Regions from separate parts of the Nostoc sp. LEGE 12454 genome, predicted to be linked through region 2. Evidence: predicted binding sites of a transcription regulator. Region 2 holds the regulator's gene; each other region holds the start of a gene.
What was found. Region 2 encodes HrcA, which represses chaperone genes, less so after heat shock. Its sites were predicted from a motif close to TTAGCACTCNNGANTCNNGAGTGCTAA; they were not measured.

Region 1 (2,209 bases), on a different contig from region 2:
CTAGAGCAGCGGTATCCAAGCTTAAGCCGATTTCTTCCGAAATCAACTGTCCATCGGTGAGAATCGCAATATCTTCTAACAAAGCTTTGCGGCGATCGCCAAACCCAGGCGCTTTAATCCCAGCGACGGCTAGTACACCCCGCGCTTTGTTCACAACCAAAGTTGCCAAAGCATCACCTTCGACATCTTCAGCAATAATTAGCAAAGGCTGACCAGAACGGGCAACTTTTTCTAAAATCGGCACTAAATCTTGGATGCTGCTGATTTTCTTATCTGTCACCAAGATTCGGGCGTTTTCAAATTCGACGATTTGCCGTTCGTTGTTGGTGACGAAGTAGGGAGAAATATAACCCCTGTCAATCTGCATCCCCTCGACTACTTCTAGTTCGGTGGTTAGAGATTTAGATTCTTCAACGGTAATTACACCATCTTTGGTGACTTTTTCCATTGCTTGAGCTAACATTTGACCAACTTCTTCATCGTTACCAGCAGAAACAGTGGCAACTTGAGCGATCGCACTTCCTTCTACTGGCTTGGCTATTTTGGCAATTTCTTCTACCAGTGCCTCAATAGTTTTGTCGATCCCGCGTCTCAAGCTCACAGGGTTACTACCTGCCGCGACGTTCTTCAAACCTTCTCTAATTAAGGCTTGTGCTAAAACCGTGGCGGTGGTTGTACCATCTCCAGCGACATCTTTAGTTTTTGAGGCCACTTCTTGGATGAGTCTTGCACCAGTATTTTCCAAAGGATCTTCTAATTCAATTTCCTTGGCAACAGTGATACCATCGTTGACAATTTGAGGTGCGCCAAATTTTTTCTCTAAAAGGACATTGCGACCTTTAGGCCCCAAGGTGATTTTTACAGCATCGGCAAGGGCGTTAACACCCCTTTCTAGAGCTCTCCGAGATTCCTCGTCAAATGCAATAATTTTCGCCATGTTTGATTTCTCCAGCGCTTCCATTAGACAATTTAGCACTCACAGCGCCAGAGTGCTAATCTCTCCCACCGCTCAAGTTACAAATGGAAATAAAAAAATTGATTAATATACAGGTGATGCTCATATTAGATACTGGCAGTAATGCTTGAATTGGGAGATGAATCTAGACAACTCCCTTAAGACCCTTGGTATTGCCGACCCTAGCGGCACCGGCTGGTTGGCAGTAGTATTTACGTTCCTCTTGGCTTGGCTTGTAACTTGGCGTTTAATTCCGACAGTACGCAAATTCGCCTTGCGGGTAGGTTGGGCTGACCAACCTAACGCACGGCGACTCAACCGAGAACCTTTACCCAATGCAGGGGGGCTGGCTATCTACGCGGGCGTGATTGCCGCGCTGGTATTAGCTAGCCTTTTACGACCGATCGAACTCCAAACCGTATTGGCTCAGGTGCTCACTATTCTGTTGGGGGGTTCGATATTAGTCCTTGTGGGCTTTATTGACGATCAGTTCGGCTTACCGCCCTCTGTGCGATTGTGGGCGCAAATTGTCACGGCACTTTTGCTGGTAGCTAATGGCATCAGTGTCAAAGTCCTGTTTGGCACTCCCATCGATTCGCTTCTGTCCATGTTGCTAACAGTACTATGGGTAGTAGGGATTACCAATGCCATCAACTTGATGGATGGTATGGATGGCTTGGCAGGAGGAATTAGCTTTATTACCGCCATGAGTTTGTTGGGCGTTGCAGCTCAATTTAACAATCGTGCCGCGGCAATCTTAGTACTTGCAGCTTTGGGAGGTGCTGCACTAGGATTTTTGCGCCATAATTTCCATCCGTCACGAATTATTATGGGTGATGCCGGAGCATACTTTTTCGGCTATGTGTTAGCAGCAACTAGTATTTTAGGGAAACTGCAACAAAACACAATTTATGCACTAATTCCTACGGTTTTATTTCTATTATTGCCAGTGCTAGATACCACTCAAGTATTTGTGCGGCGGCTACTAGCAGGAAATAACCCTCTCAGTACTCCTGGCAAAGACCACCTGCACCACCGCTTACTTGCTTGGGGACTCTCCCAGCGCAATGCTGCGTTTACGCTTTGGTCAATTACCTTAGTTTTCAACTTGTTGGCGATGAGAATACAAGGTATGAGTTTGGCTGTGATGCTGACAACCGCCACTAGCATTATCCTGCTTTTGGGCTTTACAGTCTGGCAAAGGATACGCCAACAGCCTTAGTTACTGGTAGGGTGAGCATTGCAGTGCTAGCC
Region 2 (2,209 bases):
CTTTATTCTTCAATTCGTTGCTGGCTGCTTGAATATGGACTCTATACCTACCTCTTGTAAAGATGGACGCACAGATAAATAAACCAATGGTCCAAATAGCGGTATCAACGCTATTAACCAGAACAACTGGGGATTTTTCCAACCGCGACGCGCCATATCATCCCCCAGCAATGTGGGAAATAATAGGGAGAGTAAGCAAAAATCTAAACTCATGACATGGATGAAGCGGTTAGTTTGCCACTCTTGCACAAAACTGCCCCAATCTCCACCTCTTAAACCGTAGGTGACTAGAACAACCGTGGCTACTGTCAATACAAAACCAGTCACACGAGAATCTAGTAATTTGAGCAAGATATTCTTTTTACCGACAAACTGATTATTTGGTTCTCTAAAAGCTAAGTACGGCAACAAAGCAAAAGCACCAACTCCGAAAGAGACAGTAGCAAACAGCCAAGCAGGTATTTTTTGTCCTCTACCATCAATAAAGACTACTGCACTGTAAATAAGAGGCCAGATGCCCATGAGGTTGAATAGTGCTATGACTAAGGGGTTAATGCCTTCCCACTGCCCAATAGAAAGGTTTTTAATTAACTCGAATGTACCAGGTTGCTCAGGAGGCGCAAGGAAAAAAGCATAGACAACAAATCCCAGCCACAGTAGACCAAAGGCAATTTTTCTAAGCATGAATTTAAGTAGTATTAATTATTGATTTTGCCGTTACAAATCCGGCTATCTGCTTGCTATGGTATTATTCACTTGTCTAGACCTGATAAGATTAATCGCTAATTAAGGATTGAAATAGCTGAAAGCTTCTGACAGATAATCAGCAGCAGATGCTACTACTGCGATCGCACTTTCATAATCTAGGCGCGTTGGTCCCAAAACTCCCACACTTCCTACGGGTATCGAACCTCGGCGATAGTTAGAAGAAATCAAGGTGCAGGTGCGTATCGGTTCTAATGGATTTTCTGCGCCAATACGAACCGTTACTTTTGGTTTTCCACCATCCTCTGGTTCTGGTTGTTCAAATATTAATCGCCACAGTTGATCTTGTTCTTCTTCCAGCAGGTGGATAATTGTTTGTACTTGCTGTAACTGGGAAAATTCTGGCTGGCGCAAAACTTCTGACACACCCCGAACCATAATTTGGGTTGCAGTCGGTGCAAGAGTGCGACGAGCCAATTCGGCAACTGAGTTTTTCAAAAATTCCCCATAGCGTTGGAATTCTTGATCTAGTTCGCTCCAGTTGAGGTGGCCTAATTCCAACAGACTTCGCCCCCGTAAGTGACTATTCAAAAAGTTAGAAACAATCTGCAACTCCCGATCGATTACCTCTGAATCCCGTTGTGTTTCTTCTGGTGTTGGCGACAAATCCATCAATTTGGAATGTGTCTCATAACCATCAGTCACCACAATCAGCATAATCCGCCCAGCCTCAATTTGCACTAATTGCAGATGTCGCAATAGTGCTGTAGTCGTTTGCGGCATAGCGATCAAGCTAATGCAACCACTCAATGTTGCTAAAATCTGCGCGGCTCCTTGCAGTAGGGTTTCTAAACTTCGATCTTGCCACTGTAGCTGCTTTTGCAATGCCACCTCTACTTCTCGCCCTAAAGTTTCTGTTCGCGTAGTATCTCGCAGAGAAGGAATTAGCTGGTCAACATAAATGCGATAGCCTGAATCTGATGGTACACGTCCAGCAGAAGCGTGTGGTTGGTAGAGCAATCCAGACTTTTCTAAAACACCCATCACATTGCGAATTGTCGCCGAGCTTACACCCAGGTCGTACTCCTCAACCAAAGCCTTTGAACCAACTGGCTCTGCCGTAGCAATGTAGTGACGTACCGTTGCCCAAAGTATATGCTGTTGTCGATTTGTTAACTGAACTTCCATTATGGTATGTTTTGCTGAAGGCAAATTTTAATCAAACTCTCAAGAAATTTGTGGATTTAATCGAAAACAGAAAATATTAATAATTTATTAAAGTATCAAATTATATAACTATATTATGATAAGTATTTTTAAAGTTTATGTACAAAGCATTTTTTCAGATTATGGTTGAACTAGTAGCTCAATTTTTTTGCAAAAGCTGCTAGTTATAATGTACCCTTACGATACTTTTTTCTAACCGTACTTTTGCATAAATTTCCGCTTGCAACAGTATTATTAGATACGTATTTTCTTCAGGATTTAGTACCGAACTGTAATT
Region 3 (2,209 bases), on a different contig from region 2:
TTATCAAAGCGCATCCCTTCAGTGATTTCCAACTCGGTGAACATAGATTTCCCTTCTTCTAGGGAAATTACGCCTTCCTTACCCACTTTATCCATTGCTTGGGCAATCATCTGACCAACTTCTTCGTCATTACCAGCCGAGATCGCACCAACTTGGGCAATGGCTTTGGAATCTTCCACTGGACGGGCGTGTTCAGCAATTTTTTCTACGAGGAAGCCAGTAGCTTTGTCAATACCGCGCTTCAGGGAAATTGCGTTAGCACCAGCTGCAACGTTCCGCAAGCCTTCTTTGACGATCGCATGAGCTAAAACGGTAGCGGTGGTAGTACCATCGCCCGCAGCATCATTGGTCTTAGAAGCAGCTTGACGAATCAGGGCTACACCAGTGTTTTCAATATGGTCTTCTAATTCGATTTCTTTGGCGATCGTTACACCGTCATTAACAATTTGCGGTGCGCCAAATTTCTTTTCTAGGACTACGTTACGACCTTTGGGGCCAAGGGTAACAGCTACAGCCTCAGCCAGGATGTCAATGCCTCGTTCCAAGGCGCGACGGGCGTTTTCGTTGTAGATAATGCGCTTTGCCATAATTTATTGTTAGTTGTCCTTTGTCATTTGTCTTTTGTTCTTCGTCATTTGTCATTTGTCCTTTGTCCTTTGTCATTGGCTAATGACTAATGACCAATGACCACTAGATAACAACTGCTAAAATATCTTTTTCAGAAAGCAGTACATATTCTTCAGTGCCGAGCTTGATGTCAGTGCCAGCGTACTTAGAGTACAGCACCTTATCGCCGACTTTGATTTCCAATTCCTGACGGTTTCCATCGTCATTACGCTTGCCAGGACCAAGGGCCACTACTTCCCCTACTTGGGGCTTTTCCTTGGCGGTATCGGGCAAATACAGACCACCAGCGGTCTTTTCCTCAGAGGCGTTCACTTTTACGAAAACGCGATCGCCTAAAGGTTTAACTGTAGAAACGCTTAAAGATAAAGCTGCCATAATTATTTTCTCCAGAGTTTAGCACTCTCAACTCCTGAGTGCTAATTTACCGAAAAGTGGCGTCCAATGGCAAGAATGCCTTGAGTACGGGTTCCCGAACTAGAAGGTCATAGATGTACTTAAGTATAAATGCTTAATTATTTATACCTTGCGGGTTTTGTTCTGTAAGTTACGAAGAGAGTAGGGAGTGGAGAATTAAGAGTTATGAAAATTCTTCCCTATTCCCCATTCCCTACTCTCCAGTCAACTTTATTTGCAAAGCTTGCAAATTGTTATGGAAGTGTAATCAGGGAGCCGCTTGATGAGTAACAATACAGTGACAGCGATCCAGTCCAACCATGAAATTCCCAAAAAACTCAATCTTTGGAACATAAGACCCTGAGTAATTGTGTAGAAAGTTTAGGACTTGCAAAAATTCAGCGAGACATTTTTATTTATTTGCGCTGACCAGGCAATTGCTACTCAAAACGAGCTAGTCTGGAATTCTGGGATTACTTAAAAAAGCGACTTAAAGATTTAAAACTCGATGAGCCGTACTAAAGTCATTCTATTTGCGTCTATAAAACTAAAGCCAACTGCTTGCGTGTTTCTGGTTCTAGATCCATAATGGTGATTTACGCTGATGGTGTCTGGTATCGCCAAGCAAACCCGGAAGTTACTCTGCGGATCGTCCGAGAACACTGAATAGGCAATAAGGTGGTAGAAGAATATGCGTTTTCAATCCATCTTTTGCCAGAAACTTCCCTAGTTTCTTGTGAACACCTCATAGAGGCTTAACAACCAAAGGATATGGTATAGCAGTAAGCTTTAAGAAAGTGCGGGTTGGTTTTGAGGTAGGGTCATCTTTAAGCCAATACTTACTTGTGAGTCCGAAAGATTATTATTTAATCAGTGTTTTTTACCCTGCCACTTTCAAAGCGATATATAATAGCGCATTATAGATACTACTGCTATACGTATCCTTGCTGGACTTTTGCTATCGAGCTACTAGTCTATTGAAAGTGCTCGGCATTTTTGAGACTTCGAGACAGCAAAGGCAAGTTAAGTAGGAAAAAGGACAACATCTCGAATAACCCACCATAGAGGATAAATATTCAAGACTTTGATGGACCGAAGCGCGACAAGTGCCACTGCTATGAAAGAGCCCAGCATGAAAGATCACAAACGACTTCTATTGATTGATGATGACCCTAACCTCATCTTGCTG

Region 1: the regulator HrcA is predicted to act here: its motif matches at 970-996, upstream of groL (chaperonin GroEL).
Region 3: the regulator HrcA is predicted to act here: its motif matches at 1,021-1,047, upstream of groES (co-chaperone GroES).

Annotation. Positions count from the first base shown of each region.
Region 1 is NZ_JBWQXL010000048.1:42,012-44,220, reverse strand. Features, by position in the region: gene groL (chaperonin GroEL) at 1-937, opposite strand, end outside; gene AC1F2U_RS29300 (MraY family glycosyltransferase) at 1,095-2,177, shown strand.
Region 2 is NZ_JBWQXL010000101.1:401-2,609, forward strand. Features, by position in the region: gene AC1F2U_RS34520 (DUF2834 domain-containing protein) at 10-684, opposite strand; gene hrcA (heat-inducible transcriptional repressor HrcA) at 787-1,893, opposite strand.
Region 3 is NZ_JBWQXL010000001.1:401,150-403,358, reverse strand. Features, by position in the region: gene groL (chaperonin GroEL) at 1-587, opposite strand, end outside; gene groES (co-chaperone GroES) at 691-1,002, opposite strand; gene AC1F2U_RS01750 (response regulator transcription factor) at 2,108-2,209, shown strand, end outside.